Regions from separate parts of the Brevibacillus sp. AG162 genome, predicted to be linked through region 1. Evidence: predicted binding sites of a transcription regulator. Region 1 holds the regulator's gene; the other holds the start of a gene.
What was found. The regulator LexA, encoded in region 1, represses DNA repair genes until DNA is damaged. The targets are predictions, from matches to a motif close to CGAACATATGTTCG.
Positions count from the first base shown of each region.

Region 2: a site for LexA is predicted at 10,274-10,287, ahead of FB479_RS02615 (ImmA/IrrE family metallo-endopeptidase). Genes of this name have one in related genera too.

Region 1 is NZ_VFNO01000001.1:785,592-797,183, reverse strand. It holds gene FB479_RS03920 (alpha/beta hydrolase) at 1-244, shown strand, start outside; gene FB479_RS03915 (hypothetical protein) at 248-445, opposite strand; gene FB479_RS03910 (peptide ABC transporter substrate-binding protein) at 589-2,232, opposite strand; gene ltaE (low-specificity L-threonine aldolase) at 2,468-3,493, opposite strand; gene FB479_RS03900 (HesB/IscA family protein) at 3,618-3,920, shown strand; gene FB479_RS03895 (HelD family protein) at 3,983-6,232, opposite strand; gene crcB (fluoride efflux transporter CrcB) at 6,271-6,636, opposite strand; gene FB479_RS03885 (DUF896 domain-containing protein) at 6,734-6,931, opposite strand; gene yneA (cell division suppressor protein YneA) at 7,008-7,346, opposite strand; gene lexA (transcriptional repressor LexA) at 7,509-8,132, shown strand; gene FB479_RS03870 (DUF456 domain-containing protein) at 8,183-8,668, opposite strand; gene FB479_RS03865 (DUF4269 domain-containing protein) at 8,777-9,352, shown strand; gene FB479_RS03860 (SOS response-associated peptidase) at 9,349-10,038, opposite strand; gene FB479_RS03855 (GNAT family N-acetyltransferase) at 10,125-11,015, opposite strand.
Region 2 is NZ_VFNO01000001.1:542,462-554,053, reverse strand. It holds gene FB479_RS30310 (hypothetical protein) at 77-235, opposite strand; gene FB479_RS02655 (helix-turn-helix transcriptional regulator) at 249-470, opposite strand; gene FB479_RS02650 (helix-turn-helix domain-containing protein) at 634-1,023, shown strand; gene FB479_RS02645 (DEAD/DEAH box helicase family protein) at 1,346-3,874, opposite strand; gene FB479_RS02640 (AbiJ-related protein) at 3,987-5,342, opposite strand; gene FB479_RS02635 (KAP family P-loop NTPase fold protein) at 5,841-7,223, opposite strand; gene FB479_RS02630 (TatD family hydrolase) at 7,402-8,169, opposite strand; gene FB479_RS02625 (7-cyano-7-deazaguanine synthase) at 8,135-9,334, opposite strand; gene FB479_RS02620 (hypothetical protein) at 9,352-9,984, opposite strand; gene FB479_RS02615 (ImmA/IrrE family metallo-endopeptidase) at 10,303-10,794, shown strand; gene FB479_RS02610 (recombinase family protein) at 10,831-11,592, shown strand, end outside.

The DNA.
Region 1 (11,592 bases):
TTTGAATCAGTCCAGTCTATCTTGGCTGCGAATCTGGATGGTCGTTGGCCTCGATGAGACAGCTGTGGAAACAAGTGCGGGTACCTTCGATTTCGTGCAATGGAATCGCGAGGCAAAACAGATTCTGGAGGACAAGCAAGCAACCTTGTCCTACCGAGAAAAACCAGGGAATCACGTCTGGGGTTTGTGGCAAAAAGAGCTGCCTGACGCCTTGCGTTACTTCTTCCCACCTCCCCGTCTGTAACCATTACGAGCCATTGATTTCTTTGATGTCCTCGTACCCGTAATACCGGCCATCCACCAGGAAAATACCTTGGTGGTTGGCTTTTTCAATTTCGCCCGCAACTTGATTGGCGTCGTTTAGAACGATGTTGACAATCTTGCTCTCGTCCCGTTTCATTTGATTGAGAATTCGTTCTCGCTCTTTAGCCGAGATCATATCCATCCCTCTTTTCCCCTATGTTGGATAGCTATAGTATTTCATTGGCGGGTCTGAATTACACACAAGTGAGTCAACCGAATGGACCCAAAAAAAGCCTTGCCGCTCTCCCATTTTCCGGACACGGCAAGACTTTTACACGTCTTTATTTATTGTTCGACGGTTGTATATTTAAAATCTCTTCCACCAAACGGGTTGATCAAAAATCCTTTGACTTTTTCATTTTTTATATAGGGTCTTGCGCCATAATACACAGGAGCAATCGGCATTTCCTCCATTAAGATAGTCTCAGCCTCACGCATGATCGCATTACGCTTCGTCGGATCTTTTTCCAAGTAACTCTGGACGATTAGCTCCCGGTATCTGTTGTTTTCCCAAGCAGCGTCATTCGTCCCCACTGTTTTGTCCTTGAAAATTTCCAGGAAATTGATGGGGTCGTTAAAATCAGCACCCCAATTTCGGTAGGCAAACTGATAGTTTTTGGAGCGCTTGTTTTGTAAAAATACTTTTTCCTCCAAGCCACTGATTTTCACATCAACACCTAGACTTCTTTTCCATTGATCCTGAAGAGCTTCCGCCAGCTTTTTCTGACGATCGTCACCTGAACCATATGTGAATGTCACTTCAGGCATCGTCGAAAGCCCCAGCTCCTTCAACCCTTCTGCCAATAACTGCTTGGCTTTGTCTACATCCTCTTGAAAATAGTCATTTCCGCTGAGTTGCATAGAGGGCGGAACCCATGCAAAAGCCGCAGGCACCCCTGTCTGCACGATTCCGTCTACGAGAGGCTGCCGTTGGATTGAATACGAGAAGGCTTGTCGAATCTTTTTATTCGTAAAAGGGGGCATGGTTGTATTAAAGGTGACGGCAACTGTATTCGGATACGGCGCCATTACGACTTTTCCTTCATCTTGCAAAGCGGGGATCACATCGACGGGCAACACATAGGTTGGATGCCCTCCCCAGTCCAATTCACCAGAATCAAACAACGCTTGAGCGGTATTGGTATCGGTAATCATGCTCCAGACGATTTTGTCGAGCTTCACGGCATCTTTATCATGATACTTCTCGTTTTTCACAAGAACCAATTTGTTTTTATGTTCCCACAGCTCCATTTTGAATGGACCGTTGCCCACGTAGTTGTCTGGAGACGCTGCCCAGTCCGGATGTGCCTCCAAGGTCTTTTTATGTAAAGGAAACAATGTCGGGAAAGCCGTCAGCTCGTAAAAAAACGGAGCTGGCGAATTGAGCTTAACCTCAAGCGTAAAATCGTCTAGCGCCTTGACCCCAACGTCTTCATGCGATCCTTTCCCTGTGTTGAATTCCTCAGCCCCTTTAATGAAATAAAGCATATAGGCATATTCGGATGCTGTCTTCGGATCGAGATTTCTTTTCCAGGCGAACTCAAAATCATGGGCGGTTACCGAATCTCCGTTACTCCATAGCGCATTCGTTTTCAATTTAAACGTGTACGTCGTCAGATCCTCGGATACCGTATAACTGTCGGCAATCGCGTTGGCTATTTTCCCATCCGGTCCATAGCGAGTCAATCCTTCAAAACAGGCAGTAATGACATCAAAGGAAGTTCCATCGGAAGCAAGTCCGGGATCTGCTGTCGGAGGCTCTCCACCGTCTGCGTTCCAATTCAATACCATCTCTTTCCCCGTTGGCTGCGTTGGTTGAGATGCCTGATCATTCGGTTTGTTAGGTACAGCTGTTTCACTTGTACTACATCCTGCTAAAACTTGCAGCAGCAAGAAACAGCTCAAAACGAAGCTCATCCTCTTTCTCATCGAGTCCATCCCCCTTGATTCCATTCGATTCCATCCACCAGTAAACGTTTTTGCTTTATCACACTACCATGATAACGCAAGTGTAGACGAAACAAATCAGACGGAATGGCGAAAAACTGATCGCGTATAGACTCATGTTTTGTACAAATTGTCTAATTATTTTGAATTAATTATTGTAGCAAAGAAAAAAGCCAGTCCTTCCTTCGACTGGCTCCAAGTGGTTGAAACGAAACAATTACACCGTTTCCAATAATTGCTCGACTGCTTCCACAACGGTCTTGATATGTTGATCACGAATGTGTCGATGCGTCGTAAAGCGAATGACATACTCGTCAAAATCAACAGCGAGCACTCCTTTTTCCTCCAATCGCTCCAAGAAGGCGACAGCTGTTTGTCCAATCGAGTCCGTATTCACGAGTACGATATTCGTCTCGACTTGCTCGACCTGAAGCGATAGCTGGCGCAAGCCTTTTGCCAATTGCTGTGCCCGTTCATGGTCTTCGGCCAATCGTTCAGTCATTTGAGTCAGAGCGATGATGCCCGGTGCTGCCAAATACCCTGCCTGGCGCAGCCCGCCTCCTAATTTTTTTCTCCACCATCTCGCTTCTTCGATAAACGCACGATCACCAGCCAAAATAGAACCAACTGGAGCACTAAGCCCTTTGGACAAGCAAATCTGAACGGTATCGGCAAAAGCGCTTAGCTCACTGACTGCAACACCTTGGGCCACAGCCGCATTGAAGAGACGGGCACCGTCCAAATGAACGGGAATACTGTATTTTTGTGCGATATCATAGACACTCTTCATTTGCGCGACAGAGATTACCGCCCCGCCAGCGCGATTATGTGTATTTTCGAGACAGATCAATTTTGTGCGAGGAAAATGGATATTGTTGCCCCGAATCGCCCTCTCCACACCCTCTGCACGCAAAGCACCACGTTCGCCAACCAGTGTCCGTGTCTGCACGCCAGCCAATGCCGACATAGCGCCGCCTTCATAGTAAAAAATGTGCGAATCCGCTTCCGCAATGACCTCGTCTCCGTTGACACAATGCGTCAAAACAGCCACTTGATTGCCTTGCGTTCCACTTGTTACGAACAGGGCTGCTTCCTTTCCGAGTATTTCAGCCGCGATCGCTTCCAAACGATTGACAGTTGGGTCCTCCCGGTAAACATCATCACCAACCTCCGCTTCCGCCATTGCTCGAAGCATCTCCTCGGTTGGTTTGGTAATGGTATCGCTGCGCAAATCGATTTTCATAGATGACTCTCCTTCCTCCCTGTTGTCATTCTCTAGACATGTCGTAACACTTTCAACATTGCATCCTGAATTCCCTCTTGCTAAGATGAAGGGGTAACTTACATACAGTTAGGGGATTTGACCTGTGAAACTAAAAATCACGCGTAACGCTGCCAAGCAATTGGCTCCAATCATCGAGCAAGAAGAAGACAAAGAATTGAAACTGCGCGTTTATATTACTCACGCTCACGGTGATCATGCACACTACGGACTCGCTCTGGACAAGCCAACAGAAGAAGATGTTGTGATCTCGACAGACAAAGAGATCGATGTGATCATGAAAAAGGATGAGCCATTGCTAGATGGCGTCGTCATTGATTACCTCTTCTTGCCGCAAGAAGGTTTTGTTATTACCAACCCTTCTAAAGGTAACACAGGCGACCACTAAGCATGATACAGATAAACCCTCTGCTTTTTACAGGCAGAGGGTTTTCTTTGATAATTCGTTTCTTATTCGTCAGTAGCCATGGTGTACAGCTCTGTCGGTAAATCTTTCAGCAACGGTGAAGAAACGCCATCAACCTGCGTCAAAACAAGTCGATGGACCGGACGCGTCATCGCGACATACAATAATTTTGCGTCCCATTCATTATTTTGATAGGCGTCTATATCCAGTAAAATGACCACATCGAACTGCAAGCCTTTCGTTAAAAAAGCAGGCATGACGGTGACGCCACCCGGAAATTGGTTATCCTTGCTGCCTAACAGAGTCAGATCAGCGACCTTGTCTTGCAGGCCTTTATGTGCTTTTTTACTGGCTTGAATGGTTTTCGCTACGATCGCAATCGTTTTGAAGCCTTTCGACTGGTAGGCAGCCACACGCGAAGAGATGTCCTCCCACAGTTGCACTCGTGAACGAGCCTTAACCATGATTGGTTTTTCACCATGCCGCAAAACCGGTTTTGCCAATACCGTCTCTGGCAATTCAATTTGCCGCAACACTTCATTGGCACAGCGCATGATTTCTATTGTCGAACGATAGCTTTGCGACAACGTATAATAGGAAGGAAACAGATGTGCAAAAATCCCCTTCGTCAACTCTTCCCACGCATGAATCCCTCGGTAGCTATGAATGCCTTGCGCAATATCTCCCACGATCGTGAGCGAGTTTCGCTTGGTTGCCAATGCAATCACGGCTATTTCTAACGCACTCAAGTCTTGTGCCTCATCCACGACCGTATGATCAAAATGTTCCGCTTTATTCATTCCTTCAACAATATGCTGCAAATATAGCAATGGCGCGATATCTTCCGGTTCCAATCTCTCCTCTGCAAACAGCGCAGCACTTGACTGCGTCACATCACGAACAACTTCGTCTGAAATGTCAGCAGGTACGAGCTTGCGCAGCAATTCCTCGTCAGCAATCAACTCGCGATAAGCTGCGAAGATCTCCAGTCTTGGAAACGAAGTCAGGTACGTATCCAGTATTTGCTCCAGCATTTTCTCGAATTTGTACAAGCCTTCTTTGTCCAAATCGACTTTTCGCTCTCGCAAATGGGCAAACAATTGCTTGTTCATTTCTTGTTTCAAATGCTTGCGAAGCGCTTCTACCCGGCGATGATACGGCATATTCGCGAATTGCTCCAGGAAGCACTGACGAATAAAATCACCGGGAATGGAAAAGACTTGCTTCGTTTTGTTGTATAAAAAGCTGAGCTTCTTAAAAGGGATTCTTGTTTCGACGATATGCCGAATGTACTGCTCCAGTGCCTCTCGACAAGCGAGCGATCCTTTGAAGCGAAGCCTGTTTCGCGTCATTTCTTGCTGGCGCTCATCCTGCCCCTCTTCGAAGAACAATTGAAGAGGCTTATCTGGACTCACGATTCTCCATCCTTTTGGCAGCAGAGGCTTCACAAGACGCGCTGCCCAATCTACAAAGGTAGACTGTTGAACGTCATCGACTCCCAGCTCAGGTAAAACCTCGGATATGTAGGTAAGAAACATCCGGTTAGGTGCAAACACCATGAACTTTTTGGACATCATGGAATCCTGGTAGTTATAAATCAAATAGGAGAGTCGGTGCAGCGCGATGGTCGTTTTTCCGCTCCCCGCTACTCCTTGCACAACAATGGGTCGTTCTTTTTCCGCCCGGATTATATCATTTTGCTCGGATTGAATCGTAGCGACGATGTCTTTTAGCCTGCTATCGTTTGCCTGATTCAGATTGGCAGCCAAAAACTCATCAATGAAGCCCTCTTGCAAAAATTCGTCGGGATGCCCCATTTCGCGGTTAATCGTTTCTTTTACCGCTCCATCATAGATGCCGACGATCTTTCCGTCTTCAATCGCAAAATTACGCTTTAATCGAACTTCACCACGTACGATCTCGCGTCCCATCCGGTAAAACGCGTCTTTGCTCTCACCAGAGTAATAAAGACCGGCGATAGGCGCACGCCAATCTACGACGACAGAATCAAATGTATCGCTACGTACAATTCCTCGTTTTCCTATGTAGACCTGATCCAGCTCGTAGATTTCATCCTTCAAGAAATCCACTCTGCCGAAATAAGGCTTCTCTCGACCCTGATCTTCCAGGTAGCGCAAATCCTTTGCCTTTTTATAGTTCACGACCTGTTTCACATAGTCATCCGTTGCCTCGCGAATATCATTGCGAAGCTGCTCCATTTCTTCGTCGATCGCTGAAATGGTTTCATCCAGCTTTTTTTGTTCCAATTCATAATCACGATGCTGTGTACTCACATTCATTCCCCCTCACATGTATCGTGTCATTGAACGTATCAGGACCATTGCCTAGCCAACCATATTCCAACCGCACAAGAGAGTAGGCCGACTCCCAAACTGAGAAGAGCGTACAAAGTGCCACGCAACAGGTGACCTTCTCCCCAAAAAGAGACCACTTCCAAGGAGAAGCTAGAGAAAGTCGTAAATCCTCCCATGACACCCGTTGCAAATAAGAGATAGAGCGTTGGAGATAAAATGTCGCGTTCTTTCCCCAGCACGAACAAGATGCCGATGATCAAAGATCCACAAACATTGGCAATCCAGGTTCCCCACGGCCATCCCGGCTGATTCGCGAGCAAAGACAATAGGTAGCGCACAAGAGAGCCAACTGCTCCTCCAACCGCCACAGCTATCCACGCCATCGCTTTCCCTCCCCTGGCTATCAAAACCGTATGTATGTTACAGAAAAAGACACCCTAGCTTCAAGCGAGGATGTCTGTCGTATCAGTAATTGTTATCTTACTGTTTTGGCTTATTTTCTTCAAGGTCTTCCACATAACGGATGGAGTCCAAATTTGCTTTCAATGAAAGCTTAACGGCGTCAATATACTTTTGGCGCAATGCTTTTTGTTCGAGCTTTTCCTCTTCGGTCAAACCTTCTTCGCGAGATTTTTTGACCAATTCGTTAATGCGTTTAATTTCTGCGTCAGATACCACTGCTGGTTCCTCCCACTCTGTAGTAGTGCCGCTTCATTATACCACATACGAATGATCCCGCAAGACAGCCGAACACTTATGGGGTATCAGGAAGGATGAGAGTCTGACCCGGGTAAATCCTGTTGCTCTCTAAACCGTTCGCATCCTTAATCTCTATTATATAGTCACGAACATCCATATGCTGATTTGTATTGTATTGAACAGCTAATGACCATAGGCTATCTCCGGATTGTACAGTTACCTCTCTACCCTTTGGCTCCTCCATTGGCGAAGAAGCAAACACTAGTTCGGTCAACAAGTAAAAAAAGAGAGTAAATGTAATAAGAAACAAGAGAGCTTGTCCTCTCGTGATACCAAAACGAACACGGCGTTCTTCTTTTTTCTCGAAACGATTACGTACTGTCGATGAATTCATGATAATGGCCCCCTCACAAACATACGTTCTGATCACTTGTAACCTCATGATAAATGAGAACATATGTTCATGTCAACAAATAATCGAACTTATGTTTGTCGAACGCAAGCTCCCATGGTATAATATAGGAAAATATGTTCGAGAAATCAGGGGTGTCTTTCTATGTCAAAATTATCGAGTAGACAACAAGCCATCATCGAGTTCATACGAAAGGAAGTTCGTGATAAAGGATATCCGCCATCTGTACGTGAAATTGGAGAAGCTGTTGGACTAGCTTCCAGCTCAACGGTACATGGGCATTTGGCACGTTTAGAGAAAAAAGGCCTCATTCGTCGAGATCCTACCAAACCTCGTGCCATCGAATTGCTATCAGATGAAGATCGTTTTCAAGACAATTTCGAAGACTCTGTCGTCCGTGTGCCAGTAATCGGAAAAGTAACCGCTGGACAACCGATTACTGCCATTGAGGATGTGGAAGAATACTTCCCGCTTCCAGATAATATCGTGACTTCTGACAAGGTCTATATGCTGCGCGTCTCCGGGAACAGTATGATTGATGCCGGGATTCTCGACGGGGACTACGTAATTGTTCGCCAACAGCACGTAGCGAACAATGGTGACATTGTCGTAGCCATGACAGAAGAAGACGAAGCCACCGTCAAAAGATTTTTCAAAGAAAAGAACCACTTCCGTCTCCAACCGGAAAATGCCACGATGGAACCGATCATTCTGGAACATGTCACCATTCTCGGTAAAGTCATCGGTGTCTATCGACTCATTCACTAGTTTCCACGTAAAAAAGGACAGCCGAGGCTGTCCTTTTCGTTTTCTGTATGTTATCTGGCGATAAAAAACCAGATGATCATTGTAACTTGCAAAATGACTTTTACGACCGCACTGCCCAAAAATCCGATCAGTGAGCCTACGCCCGCTTTCACTGCTCGCTCCATTGACTGCTTCTGTACCATCAGTTCTACCAGAACGACAAATACGAACGGCAAGATCAGCATACCAAACGGTGGGAAAACGAAAATCCCGAGGATAATTCCGACCGCAGCCGCAACGGACGACCACTTGGACCCCCCGTACCTTTTCACGAAGTACATGTTCGTCAGTAAGTCAGCACCGTATAGCAGAATGCTTAGAACGACCATTCCCCACCAAAAGGATGCCGGCAATCCCGCTCCCGGATCTGCAATGAAAAAGTGATAGAGCAAAAAGCCCGCCCACAGCAAGATCGTATCAGGTAAAACGGGTAAAAAAATTCCTGCGATGCTTAGCAAGAACAATAACACAACCACGACCCACAAAAATATTTCCATCCACTACACTCCCTTCATCTAGGTATACGAGTAATGACCGATTTCGTTGCGTACTTATTCACTTTTGTCTAAACTATTTTAAAAGAAAGTAGACATGGAGGTAGTCTCATGAGAAATTGGCATGATCTCTCTTACTTGGGCAGAGGAACGATGCGCCAAAAAGCGGCGTGGGCAGCGATTCAACATACGCACATCATGAAAGTACTATCCGATTACCGCCCAGTGCTTGCCGGAACCATCCCATTAGACATTGATGTCAAGGAAAGCGATCTAGACATTATTTGCGAAAGTCATGATCTGGAACAGTTTGAGCAAGCTGTTCGTACAGCGTTTGGCTGCTTGCCCGGATTTGAAGTGACATACCTGGATGTAAAAAGTATTCCCACGTGCGTTATCTCGTTTTTCACAGCTGACTTTTGGTTTGAATTGTTTGCTCAACCGGTGGCTGTCGAAAAGCAAAATGCCTACCGTCATATGGACATTGAAGCACGATTGTTAGACATAGGAGGCTTGGATGCGTACCAACATATCAGATCTCTGAAGCAAAGCGGCATCAAAACAGAGCCTGCATTTGCTCGATACTTTCATATTCCGGGTAATGATCCCTATGAGGCATTGTTGCAATTGGAGCCGTTAACCGACCAGGAATTACGACAAAGAATTCAGCTCCTGCGAAAGGATTAATCTTCGAACAAAGAACCGATGTCTACTTCTTGAATACAGGAAGGATCATCATTTTTGGGACTGCCCACTTTGGTAGATACCGGATACACCGTCATCTCGCTGGAATCATAGGGGGTAAACAGTGACTGTAGCTGCAGCTGATCATACTTCTCCCGATCAAGCCATAAGTCCTCGTCATCTTTCTTTAAGATGACAGGCATTCGCTCATGTATATTCTTCATGAGCTCATTCGCCTTTGTCGTAACAATCGTGCAGGTATGTACTTTTTCTCCCTCTTGATTCGTCCACGTATCATACAGGCCAGCAAAAGCAAATGGTTCCCCGGTCTTCATCATGATCCGCATCGGTTGCTTCCCTGTAATGGCGTTCATCCACTCATAAAAGCTGTCAGCAGGAAGGATGCATCTCTTTCGGGCGAAAAGCTGTTTGAATGCGGGCTTTTCATTTAATGTCTCGCAACGCGCATTGATCATTTTGTAGCTGCTCTTCTCATCGGCAGCCCACGACGGCACTAACCCCCATCTCAACTGACCCATACGTCGCTCGCCACGATTAGCAATAATCGCTGGAATGAACTGACCCGGTGCAATATTGTACCGTGGCTTTGCATCAAATGGAATGACTTCGATTTGGAACCGTTCCTTCCATTTTTCCAAGTTCGTTACGAGAGTAAAACGGCCACACATGCTTTTCCCCTCACACCCTTCCATACTGGACGTCTGCTTTTTCTCTTCTACTTTACTGTTTCACCTGACGTGTCATTTCAAACCTTTTATGCGTGTGAAGTAAGCGGAAAACGAAAATGCTCTCTCTCCATTTTTAACGAGGGACGAACAAATAAGGCATCATCCGTCGTTGTCATCCATGCAGATTGGATCTTTTCATTCTCACTATCCGGCATAAAGTGAAAATGAATGATCGTTGTCTCAGCCGTTACCAAATGAGAAAGGACTGCTTCTATATCAACTGGTTTTTTACTTACTAGATCAAATACATGCAGGTGGTCATCTTCTTGTTCAAATAAGACAATCACATCCTCTTCTTCGACATAATAAATCGCATCCCGAAAAACGAGCAGAAAGTAAAACATCAACAGATGCTCGCTATCCTTGACGCCCAATTTCGATGAAACAGGAATTCGTTTGGCAGCAAATTCCTTCATGATGATAAAATCAACCTCATTATCAACATCTAGCTTGCGCAAGACCGACTTTTTTCCTACTTGCTTTTTCAAATCAGACGCCATTAAGCGAAAACTACTTTCCTGTACTCTCTCAAATCCGAACTTCGGATAAAAATCGAGCACAGTTTCGTTGGCAAACAAATAAATAAAATCGTATTCCTTCTCGCATGTTTGAAGAATATGGTTCATCAATTTCGCTGCCAATCCTTGGGTGCGATAAGCCGGGTGCGTCATGACCGTTCCGATCTGGAGTGCCTTATAGTCTTTACCATTGGATGTCACGACCATCTTACTGGCAGAAGCGTTGGCAATGACCTGGTCCCCATCCATATAGGAGTAGCAGACATAGTTGTCATTCCAAAAGCCCTTGTTATACCATTCTTTAAAATCGAGCTGAAAGATCAGCTTGGCGAGGTCATTAAAGCTTTCCTTGTATGTTTCGATATGCTTGTAGTCGCTAATCAAACGATATTCACCCATGTAAAAACCTCCCATTCTATTGTTAGTGCTGTTTGTCATCATCCATTCCTTTTCAGCAATCCCTTCTTTCCAATAAAAAAGACCACAAGAAGAATTCTCTTCTCATGGTCAAATTTATCGATGTGATAAAGACAGCTATCCCGAACAGAATAGATATCATGCACAAACGTGAAATTTGTTTTGATGAGATATAATGACTTCTAATCGCTTTTGGAAAAAAGGGGTAAAAAATAAACAAAGGGCATGCCCTTCATTTGACCTTTTCCCGTATAAAATTCAGTTAGAATTTTATTTAGCGATTGTCAGTTTCATCATATTCTATCAAAACCTCTTTTCACATTCGTTACCTTTACTATATTTGACTTTCAATAGGCTGTAAATGAGTAATTCATATGTTTTAGTTGCGTAAGTACCGTTATACAAAAAAGTCATTTTCTTATATAATTACAAATAGTCCCTTCGTATATAGGAAGGGAAAACCATACCTCGAGGGGGGTGTACCAATGGCGAATGCTCTCAATTTGCCACATACCGCAGCGGCTCATGCAAAGCCTAGAAATAGTGAGGCGATACTTTG
Region 2 (11,592 bases), 240 kb from region 1:
TGGCGCGGCTCATATCTTCGCTCGCTCCCGCTCTTCGGCGCTCTATGCAGTTGTGTGAGGGTCGTTCAGAACTCCTTTAGGCTGTTTCCTCTTTCTTTACTGGTTGATCCGTTTCAGTGACTTCTTTTGGTTCTGCTGGCTTTGACTTAAGCAAAACCTCCAAAGCATGGACCATTCGTTTCATATCAGGTGCGAACTCACGATGGAATTCGATTCCTTTAGGTTGTTTGATCATTGTTAGTCTCCTTTCAGGCTGTTTTTTGTCCTATTTTGTCACATTTACTTTCAAAAAAAAGTGTCCAATCACACTCAAGTGCCACAGCAATTTTTTTTGCTGTTTTGACTGCTATCGAACTTCCATTTTCCGCCTTTGTATAGGTAGAACGTTCTACTCCAGCCAGCTTTGCTGCTTTTTCCTGTGTAAGTCCCTTACTACAACGTAAGTCTATTAACCAATTACGACGTTTCATTTCTTCACCATCCTATCGAATAGATAATGTTCTGTATGATCACATTATAATGTTCCGATTCGTCACAGTCAACGTTTAATGTTCTTTTTCAGGACATTTATTTTTTTGTGATGTTCTATCACATATAATAGACTTCAGTCATGTAAGTTTGGAGGAAAGTGCTATGAGCCTGGGACAACGTTTAAAAGCGTGCCGGAAAGCGAAAAAACTGACACAGCTTGATCTCTCAGAGACCTTAGGCTTTAACCGTTCAACGTACGCAAAATACGAAACAGGGGATAATGAACCTGACAACCAAACCCTTCAAAAGCTAGCAGACTTTTTTGGAGTCTCTGTTGACTACCTTCTTGGGCGTACAGATGTTGATTTCATTGTCAAAGAGGACAACACTCATTATGATAAGTCCCCCTCCCCTATCGACAAAAAGGACACAGGACTTTCAGAGTTTGAAAACCTCTTCTTTTTCGAACTGGATAAACTGAGCGAGGAAGATAAAAAGAAGGCTTTAGAGCATGTGAGATACTTGAGGTATCTTGCTGAGCAACAGAAATGAGAAGGAGACACTCGGATCGGAGTGTCTCCTTGTTTTTGTATGAGAAGACTATTTGTGGACAGAGAATGAAGTATAAAGATAATAAAACCGAATTGCAGATATTTGGGTAGATCTATGATGTTCTGTAGCATGCAAAAAAGCTCTAAAACTCCTACGAGATATAAGCCTTCGCTTGTATTTACCTTAACAACCACTTAACCCCTTCGTGAGTATATGTTTTATCAAGCAATAAAAAGCCCCAGTGAGTGCTTCTTAACAGGGGCCTTACGATACATTACAAAATTTGGTTACAGGAAATAATGTTTCCGTAATTACATATTCTTCATTTAACAGTGAACCCAACTGTGTACTCTCGAATAAATATCGAAGCATTTAACGAGTACATGTTAAGTAATTCATCAATTTTTCTTGTATCTTGAAAAGAGCCATGTGACGCTATGGCTTTTGTAAACCCAAGCACCCTTGACTTTAATAACTCCAACTTCTCCGAATTCATAATCCGGATATTAGGATTTGGAGATGAGGCATACTCAAAAACTGTAAACGGATGGATCATGACTGGCGTAAATCTGCAAGAGCTATCATACTTCTCTTGAAACCAGACTATGGAACCATTTAATTGGTTACAGTCATGTTTATTTATTGTTGGAGCGGTAGCCCCATTCTTGCACTCAATTACGATATACTCAAGATTTCCAATTTCCCATAAAACATCTGGCCCTTTCTTGTACTCAGCCTCCGGTCTTTGTGCCGAGAATCCTAAATGATATGCCAGTTCCTTGCATGCTTGCTCAAACACAGAGGCTGAGTCAGGTTTAAAGACTAATTGTTCTAGTAGCTTATTTACACCTATTACAAGCTTGTTAGTAGTGTTGTATTTTTGACCCAAGAAGGTTGAAGCCTGTACTGCCTGACTACCTATAAACCTCTGCAACTTTGCATATTGAATGCCTTCTAGTGGATGAAGAACCAAGTTATTATCATTAACTGCAGATTTTAAGGTAACATGTGATTCTTCTTGATCAATAAAATATAAATATTCAGCTAACTGTTGCTTCAAATATCCCTTACTTTTCAAATCAGCAGTTTCATTTACCGCTTCATTGATAAGCTGAACAGACTTAGTGTAATCCCTAATCAAGGCAGCATTGAAAGCCTCGCGTTGTTTCTTAGTAACTGAATTTACCTTAAAGGTCGCATCATATTTGAGATGTAATAGTACCCCTTTACTCTTGGAGATCCATGAAGTGTTTCTATATAGACTATAATTTATGACATCCTTTAGTTCCCATATACTTGCCCCTTTAACCTGTTTAGCTAATTGTTCGGAAAGCTTGATCTGCGCTTTAGTAGCAGGGGTAAATTTATCAATCGCACCTTCACCATAAAGATTGTTAATGAGTGTTCTTCCCATTAGGAAAACAACACAGTAGTCATCCTTAGAACGAATTCCTCTTCCCATTCCTTGTTCAATTCTTTGAATTGTTTTTGACAGAGTATCATCTGTGCCAAATAATACTCCCTGCTCAATTTTGTCTATCTGTCTACGAACATCTGGCAAACCATCAATAACCAATATCTCGCAAGCTTCCTTAGCTAAATCAATTCCATCATACTTATTTATAAGTACAACAAGTCCAACATGGCCATTTTTAAGCCTTGTTATGCCTTCTTGAAGGTTTGAAGCTGTAAGGATTAAATCACAACTGTCACTCCAAAAGTGAGCACGATAGTGGGATGGGACGATAACAACAACATTATGTTTTTTTGACTCTTCCTTTAAAAATTCCTTAATGTCAATATCTTTTATATCAGGATTCACTTCTTGCGGTATAACAATCATTCTATCGCCAATGTCGTCCGTAGACTCTGGAGTAATTGTAAGCTTAATTTTTTCAGTGTCGATATTAAAATGCGAAACTAGTATGCTGTCATCAGCCAGGGTAGCACTCATAAAGATTTTTCTCTTACAATCTACAAAACTCGGAATAGAGTCGATTGGTAAGCATCTGGGTGAGATTTCTATTTTATCACTCCCGAAAACACAACTACTCAATGGTAAACAGTTTTTAAGTAACTGCCAAGAAAATCGAAGTGAATCGAAATCCTTGACTGCTTTTCCCTTTCTATAATCTTCTTCTGCAATTCTATATGCTTCATACAGTATTTCTGTCACTTGTTTAATATTATCTTGCCAAGACCAAAACGGAACTAGCATATTTACAGTAGGGCTTTGAGCTTCCAATTCTAAAATTCCAGTGTGATATTGTTCGGTAAGTGGACCTTTAAAAATTCGATATAGTTTGGTATAGAGGTCTGTAGAATATGGGATTTCCATAGTGAACTGCGACTCTGTTATATCTAAACAAGCATGGGCATCGTCGATAATAATACTTCCAATCGGTATTCTTTTTTCGTGAACTCCAAACGATGACTTACCGTTAAAAAGCTTATAAACATTAATAACTAAAATTGCTTGACCTTTCTTAAAACTAATAGAGTCTTCATCGTCTGTAACCTCAATACCTAACTTTCTAGCTTCTTCAAAAACCTGGGAGACTAGATAGGGGTCAGGTACTATGTATACAGCAGGACCTTTTCCTTCATTTAAGCAACTCTTAAGAATTAGCAGGCCAACAACTGTTTTTCCACTGCCTGTATTCATTTTAATTAAATTGTACTCATTGTTCCTAACGTTATCGTCAAACCATTTATTCCATACCTCTGTCTGGACATCTCTAGGATAATTATAAATTGGATCTTTTTTTGGTAATAAACTGAATATCTCACGTGGGTTTATGACTGTATCGGCAGAATTATCTCCACCAAGCATATCGAAATTAATCTTCACTTTACATTCCTCCAATTGTAAATCCTATACATTAAAAACTTTACAGATGACAATTATCCTATATCTAGTATCTTCAAAACCTTTCTGTACTTATATAGCTGTATTAGACTGATTATGACCTAATAGCATGTTTTTTGAATAATCCTTCGAAGAACTCCACTATAATTTCCGACCCTCTTTCTTCGTCCATCAATTCGTACCCCCCAAATCTGTACACTTCATATCCGTTCAGTTTTAGCTCCCTATCTGCTTGTACCATCTCAGCATATTTTTTGGGATTGGAAATATCGCCATCGGAATAATGCTGCTTTCCGTCTATTTCGAGGACTACTCGCTGTTTGTTTGAGAATAACAAGAGAAAGTCCATACGTTGTCTCGGCAAGTACACTTTTCCTGATCTTTGCCTAATAGTGTAAGGATCATAATGTAAATAAACTTGAGGTATTAAAGCAGGGAAATTCTTGTCAAACTGTTCCCTGAAATACTTAAAATAGCTTTTAAACAATAATTTCTCCGGTAAAGAATCTAAGGAACTGAATAGCCTTTTGTAAAGTTCAATTTCCGTCTCTCTACTAAGATTTTGAATATCGTTCATTTCTGCCCACCAAAAAACAAGGTCTGTCCAAAACAACCCCGTGTTTGGAATAGGGCGATCATAAATCAAGCAGTTATCTTCATATTTGACGATTTTAATGTCGTTATTGATTGAATCACTTATAACAATTTCCGGCTTGTGCCCAACTGCCGCGAATATCAAGTTTTTTACATGGCCTTTTACTCCATTGAGCACCTTATCTATTTTATAGACTGGAAACCCTGAAATATTTTCTGCCAATATTAAACTAAATCCATCATGAACTAAGTGCTTATTTATAGCTTCAATATACTCACCCTGCTCAACTTGCGGTCTCACTAATGGATGCACTACCTGCTCAATAAATTTGACAAACAATTCATCGGTTGCAATCATTAATTCTAAATACTTTTCAAATAAGTAAACATCGTCCCAGTCAGAATTATTGACCATGTGTTGCCATACATCACCCGCTGCTGTCTTAAACCTGTAGTCTGTTGAAGGCATACTGTCTAGATTCCATATCCTGTTGAGAAACTCGACCAATTCATATTTTCCCGTAATATTGTTCCTAGCGTATAACTCGTCCATGATATTTCGCCTGGTTATCTCACTGATCATAAAAAGTCCAGTTGAATTGAGGCGACGCACTAACTTAAGCAATGCGTTAGCTTTCGATCCATAGTCACTAATAATCCTTTTAGCTAAGTCCAATAGAAATAATTGATCTTTACCTTTAAGTCTTTTTTGGACATAAACTCGTCTGCTTTGAAAAGCCTCAGATTCGTCTCCACTTTCCAATCCATATCGGGTACAAACAGTCGGTAAATCATATGTTTTTTCCTCTCTTAGTACCAGAGTTATCTCATCAATAAGCTCATTGATACTCGCCATAATTCCCCCCATTTTAGAGCAACTTTGCATCGCGTTTATTCTCTTGAATAAGTGAAAAAAACATGAAGCGTGACTTATTTCTTGACGCACCTCGAAGTTAAGATTGACCACCTCAATTATTATTTTGGATTTAAACTTGAGAGATAGGGAGGCTCAAATAGAACCGCTAACATCCCCCCTGAGGCCATTAGTACTCTCGGTCCACCACAGCCTCGCAACAACCATTATTATTTTATTGTCAATAATACAGATTTCGCTTTTTAGTACGAATTACCTACAACATTCGATCGAGTTTATCTGACATAAAACGACAAAACCTCCTGATCAGTGATCAAGGAGGCACTATTTCTTGCGTTTGTTTTGCATAATAAATTTAATATCCAAGAATTAATTGAACTAGTTAGCTAAAAAAATATATTAATAAAAAACAGTTTAAGTAGTTGCTTAACCCATGATCCGTAGACTTATTCTGAAACAAGTACTACCACGCTAGAAGTACTACGTCTCCCATGAATAAAACAATTCTAACTTCCTATCCAGATATTGTGAAATGGATGTTTGCAATAAATTTTTATTAATGAAAATATCTTTACCGTCAACAAAGTAAATATCAAATCTTTTAAAAATATCCTGATATTCTTTAGCAGAATAAGTTCTTTCATTAGATATTAATTCCTGTTGGGTTTTATTATCTTGTATCAAACTAAGTAATGTTCTTTGAGAACCATCGTTTTCCAATATTCTGACAAACCTTAAAATGTTATCGTTAAAATCATTTGATCTGTAATAATACGTTTCAAGAGTATCGTAATTCCCAGTTGATCTATTTTCTGATGTTAGATATCTATTAGTGAGTATTGTTTTATAAATTTCAGGTTTTTTATATTTTAAGGTTATAAGGTAAAAATAAATTTCCAACATTTTAATATCAGTATCACTTTCAAAAATAGTATTAAATAATAGTTTTATATTAGTTGAGACAGTGTTAATATCCCTTAACGATAGTTTTAAACTCTTAAAAAGTTTAACAGAGAAACTACATAGATTGCTTTCTATTATTATTCCTTTTTGCTCGAAAATAAATTCCGTATATTCCTCTACTGTTGGGCTAGGAATATTAAAATTTAAATTAAAGAATCTTCTTAAATACCCCTGAGAGTCCATATTATTACCATACACTGTTGAGATCGAATGTGATAATTGCTCCATATCAAGTGATAAAACAAATATAATATTATCTATATCAAAAAAGTGCTTCACTGCTTCCAATGTCTCAATTGCATATAGTGGTTTGCATCTATCTAACTCGTCAATGAATAGTACGATTTTTTTCTCTTTACTAATTTCAGTAAGTACACTTTTAAACTCATCTTTTATCTTTTCATATTCTTCAAGTTCTTTGAATGGATCATAATTACTATCAGTCTTAAGAGAATCTATTACTTCTGCTTCGCTAGTTCCTAAAATATCCGCAATCTCATTTAGGTCGACGCCACTCCATTTTTTCACTGTGCTTACTGTCAAATGCTTTGAAATTCCTAAAGCCTTCTCCATCAGGTTCGTTTTAAGTTTAGTTTTTATTCCAGTAAACTTATACTGTGTTATTAATGTGTTTACAATTGGGATCAATGCATTGTCCCAATTATCAAATGACCAAGCATTATAGTAAAACGTGTCAAAACTTTCTTTAAACTCATCAGAAATATAATTCTTCCACATGTTAATAAAGGTGCTCTTTCCAGTGCCCCAAGGAGAGTTCAAAGCTACTACTAAAGAACCTTCATTAACATATTCTTTTGATTCTGATAACACTTTTGTTAATTGAATCGCAAATGTCTTTCGATTTAGCTTATCGTCATTCTCAAATGTTAAATAACTCATAATATTCCCCTTTGGCTTTCATTTTCATTAACATTTTTCCTGGTATAAATTCGTTAAAAAGTCCCCATTACCTTCCTATTCCAAACGAGTTAAGTCAGCATAAAACGCCAAAACCTCCTGATCAGTGATCAAGAGGGTGTTTTAAATAAAACTAAGAAGATATGCAAAACACATACCCTTAATTTTTTGAATTTATTTTGTATAAGTCTCTTTCAATAAGCATTCTTTTGAAGTTACGAAATACATGTTGGTCAAAGTTCGATATACATTCGTTAAACTTTTGATAGATCTCTTGAATGTTTTTAGGTGTTACTAGTTGTTTATTGTATCTAGCAAATGGGCCGTCTGTTTCAAAAAGCATAAGGTCCTTTGGTATTAGGCTTATTATTTTTTGACCCTTCTTAGATGACAACATGCTATGGTTTATTGAGAAAAGATAGTTACATTCAATAATTTTTTCGAGTGTACTAAGCTTACCACTATACCAATGAAAAACTGCTTGCTTTACTTTATTCTTCTTTAAAATCTCAAGGACCTCATCTTCTCCACCTGTCGAATGGATAGAATAGATCTTTCCAAAATTATACTTAGGTTGTGTTATGAATTCAAAATTCTCAACTTGTTTATTAATCAATTCTTTCGTATCACTGCTGATGTCAATTCCTACTTCACCAATATAACTTGTTGTTTGAACTAACTTGTCAAAAAGGTCCCTGTTAAACGGAAACTCTCCAGTAAGATCAGGATGATAGCCAATCGCAAGCTTTACAAATTTGTACGCTGCGAACTTGGCATAATGTTTCTCGAATAACTCCGGCAAGTTTGTGACAAACAGAGCATATATCTTATGAGTTTCATACTCGTTTGCGACTCGAATAGGATCAGGGTAATGATCAATATGCACATGAAAATCAATAAATCGCATACTTGGACCAGAACCTTTCAAATTCGCGGCTGAACTCCTTTAACATTATTGTCGTCCTCTCGTTATAGTCCCCAGTCTCATAATCCCGAGGTCGGATATCGATGTAAGAGTAAATACTCCCATTATCAATATTACCCTTTAACTCTCTGAAATAATCCACAGAAGACTTATACTCATTTTGAACATACTTGTCCTTAATACTACGCAATTTATAGTCATAAGGAACATCGTACTCAACGTCGTAGTGTTCATTATCGTATGCAGCTAAGGAAATTTTCCTTAAAATACACGGTATACAGTGCCCGCATTGGAATTTCCCCACATAAATATTTTGTCTACTCCTGCTACAAGTATATGTATTAGTAATAGCAACTTTAAAAGTGTTGCTTAAACGATCAATAATAGCACCCTTTGTTTCAAATAAAAACGGATTCGAAATCATAATATCTAGCTCAAGTACCTTCAATAATTGATTATATAGTGAAATAGTTCTTGGATGTGTAGTCTTTGTAGTGAAACGATGATTAATTACTGGATTCAAAGATAACACACCATTTTCATATATAAAGACATCCTTAATCTGATAGGAATATGCCAGAGCACAAGCTAGGGCCAAGAATAGAAGGGAACGCGTTGCCTGTGTGGGCTCAATCTTTGTCACTTTTAAATTTGGCGATATTTTTGAAGCTGCTGATGGATCCTGTAAACAAATAAATTCACTCACTAACTTCTGACGTTTGTGCTCAGAGTTGTTGCTGTTCTGATACCCATTATATAAACTAGGTATACCATTAGCTATATTATGGTATGCTCCACTAAATGAATCTAGTCCACCAGAAAGTAGTGATACGGCTTTAAAGTTTCCCTTTGTAAGGTCAGTGAATAAACCGGTTCTAAACTCCTTTTCTCGTTGAGTATATGTAATCTCTACCTGATCTCCACTGACAAAAGTTATTAACCTACTTAGAATTGGCCTAGCTTGTTCCCACAAAGAAACATTTGTAACTGGAACACTAACCTCAAACTTTCTTGACCACGAATCTCGTCTCTTTGTTTGGATATCTCTAATGTAAATTGTACTGATAACGTCGACCAAATCTAGAATTTTCTGATCGTTATCTGTGATAAAATTATTTCCTAAATTCTCTAACAATCGCTCATGCGGTAACTGATCCAATGTAGTCAAAGTTCTTACCCCTTTTATCAGAACTCACCGATTTTAACAGCATTTGCCTTGGATGTTATTTGCTTTAACAGTACTTTAAGTTGAACTTTCCCATCAACATAGTCCGTAATGAGGTCATTCAATTCTTCTGAAACAATCAGCCTCACCTGCTGTTTTATTAAGTCATTAATTTGATCATGACCAAAATCAGTATAGACATCACTAAATGCTTCAATTAGTTCTCCCTGGACCAAAAGAAAAATGAGATAAAAACAGAAGTCTAAGACAAATTCTAAAATTGCCTTATCTTCCTTCAATGTTGCTGTAAGAGCAAGTTTAAAAGCCCTTAACATTACATCAGCAAAATCAGTGTCTACTGTCTCCTCGACAATATCAAGAATTCGCTGGATTATTTCCTGTAATGTTACTTCATTGATTTTGACTTCTTCGAAATCAATTTCTCCAAACTCGCCAGCCCTTACCCGATTAATCCCATTAATTCCTGCCACGACAAATAGTCTAAAAGAGTCCTCTTTGAACACTTTATCAAGTTCTTTTTCAGTAATAATTTCTGATGTAGCTATTGGAACAGATTCCTTAATGTCTTTGCTTGAATTATTTTGAATCAACTGTTTTATTTTCTCATTTAATTTACGCTTTGAAGTTCCCATAACCTTCCTCCAAATACCAAATATTAGTTATTTTTACCTATTTAGAATATACCATTGTTTTTTCCATTTTGTCATTCAATCACAAATTATTAAGATGTAAAATTTATTTTTTAACACTATCTTTTTGTCCCTTTCTATTACCTTATAGAACTTTTTATACTGGGTTAAATCCACCTATATATAACCCCTTCTTCCTCAGATTACACCCCCGTACTGTTCAAAGATTAGGAGTGACACAAACAATACACTGGAAGATAGATGGAATATAGGATATATTAGCAAGATAAATAGAACAAACGTTCCTGTAGGGGTGAACCAATGAAATTGTCCTATTCTCCTACTCCGCTCGAAATCTGGATAAGTCAACTTTACAAACAGCTAGGAATTAACACACCTGAAGAACTAGATGAACAACGTATATCAAGATCACTAGGAATCCATCTCTTTTACAAAGAGATACCATCAATGGCATATGAATTCGGCCGCTTCAAAAGTATAACGATAGACAAAAGACTCCCTTCACTTATGCAAAGGGAGCATTTTTATCATGAGCTGTGTCATATCCTCCGTCATTCCGGACGCCAGCTAATGATGCCCGCCGCCTTCCGTGAGCTACAGGAATGGGATGCAAGGAATTTCACAAGATACGCTGCCTTACCCCTACATATGCTGGAGAACTATGATTACAAGCAGCCTGAAATATTAGATATCCTATCAGATCAGTTTAAGGTTACACCGGAACTTTGTTCTGATAGGTTGCTGAGAATCAAATCAAAATTGTCATGCAACCCTATTCAATTCATCTCGTAACATATCTAAAGCACAATTCAAAAATAGGAGGGAACCATGTTGCGGTTAGGAGTTTATGCACGTGTCAGTTCGGACGATCAAGCAGAACGTGGTACAATCGAAAACCAGCTCGAGTTTGCGCGTAAGTATGCAGATCTCCATCAGTTAGAAATCGTTAAGTGGTACAAGGACGACGGCGTTACAGGAACCGTCCCACTGGAAGCTCGTCCAGCCGGACGCGAACTGTTACAAGATGCTAAGAATGGCGAGATTGATCTCCTTCTCATCTACCGCTTAGACCGACTTGGACGTTCCGCCAGAATCATCCTGAATTCCGTTCACGACCTAGAAAGTGACGGTGTAAAAATCCGTTCTATGACGGAGCCCTTTGATACTGGTGATCCATCTGGCCGTTTCCTTTTAACCATTCTAGCAGGGGTGGCTGACTTAGAGCGTGAGACCATCATAGAACGTCTGTGGTACGGTGCAAACCGCGCTGCACGGGCTGGTAAATGGCTTGGAGGTATTGTCCCCTATGGATATCGCGTAGACAGTGAAGGCTATCTGGTGGTTTGTGAAGAGCTACTCCCCCACTCAGATATGACAGAGGCAGGAGTTGTTAGGCTGATTTTCCATATGGTTGCTAACCAAGGCCACTCATGCATAAAAGTCTCAGAATACTTAAATGCCCTAGGTGTTCCTACGGCTTATGCAAGGGATGATCGGAAAATTACTCGAGGAAAACGAAAACAGAAAACTGCAGGTATTTGGCGCCCCTCGAGAATACGTGGGATCATTACGAGTACCACTTACTATGGA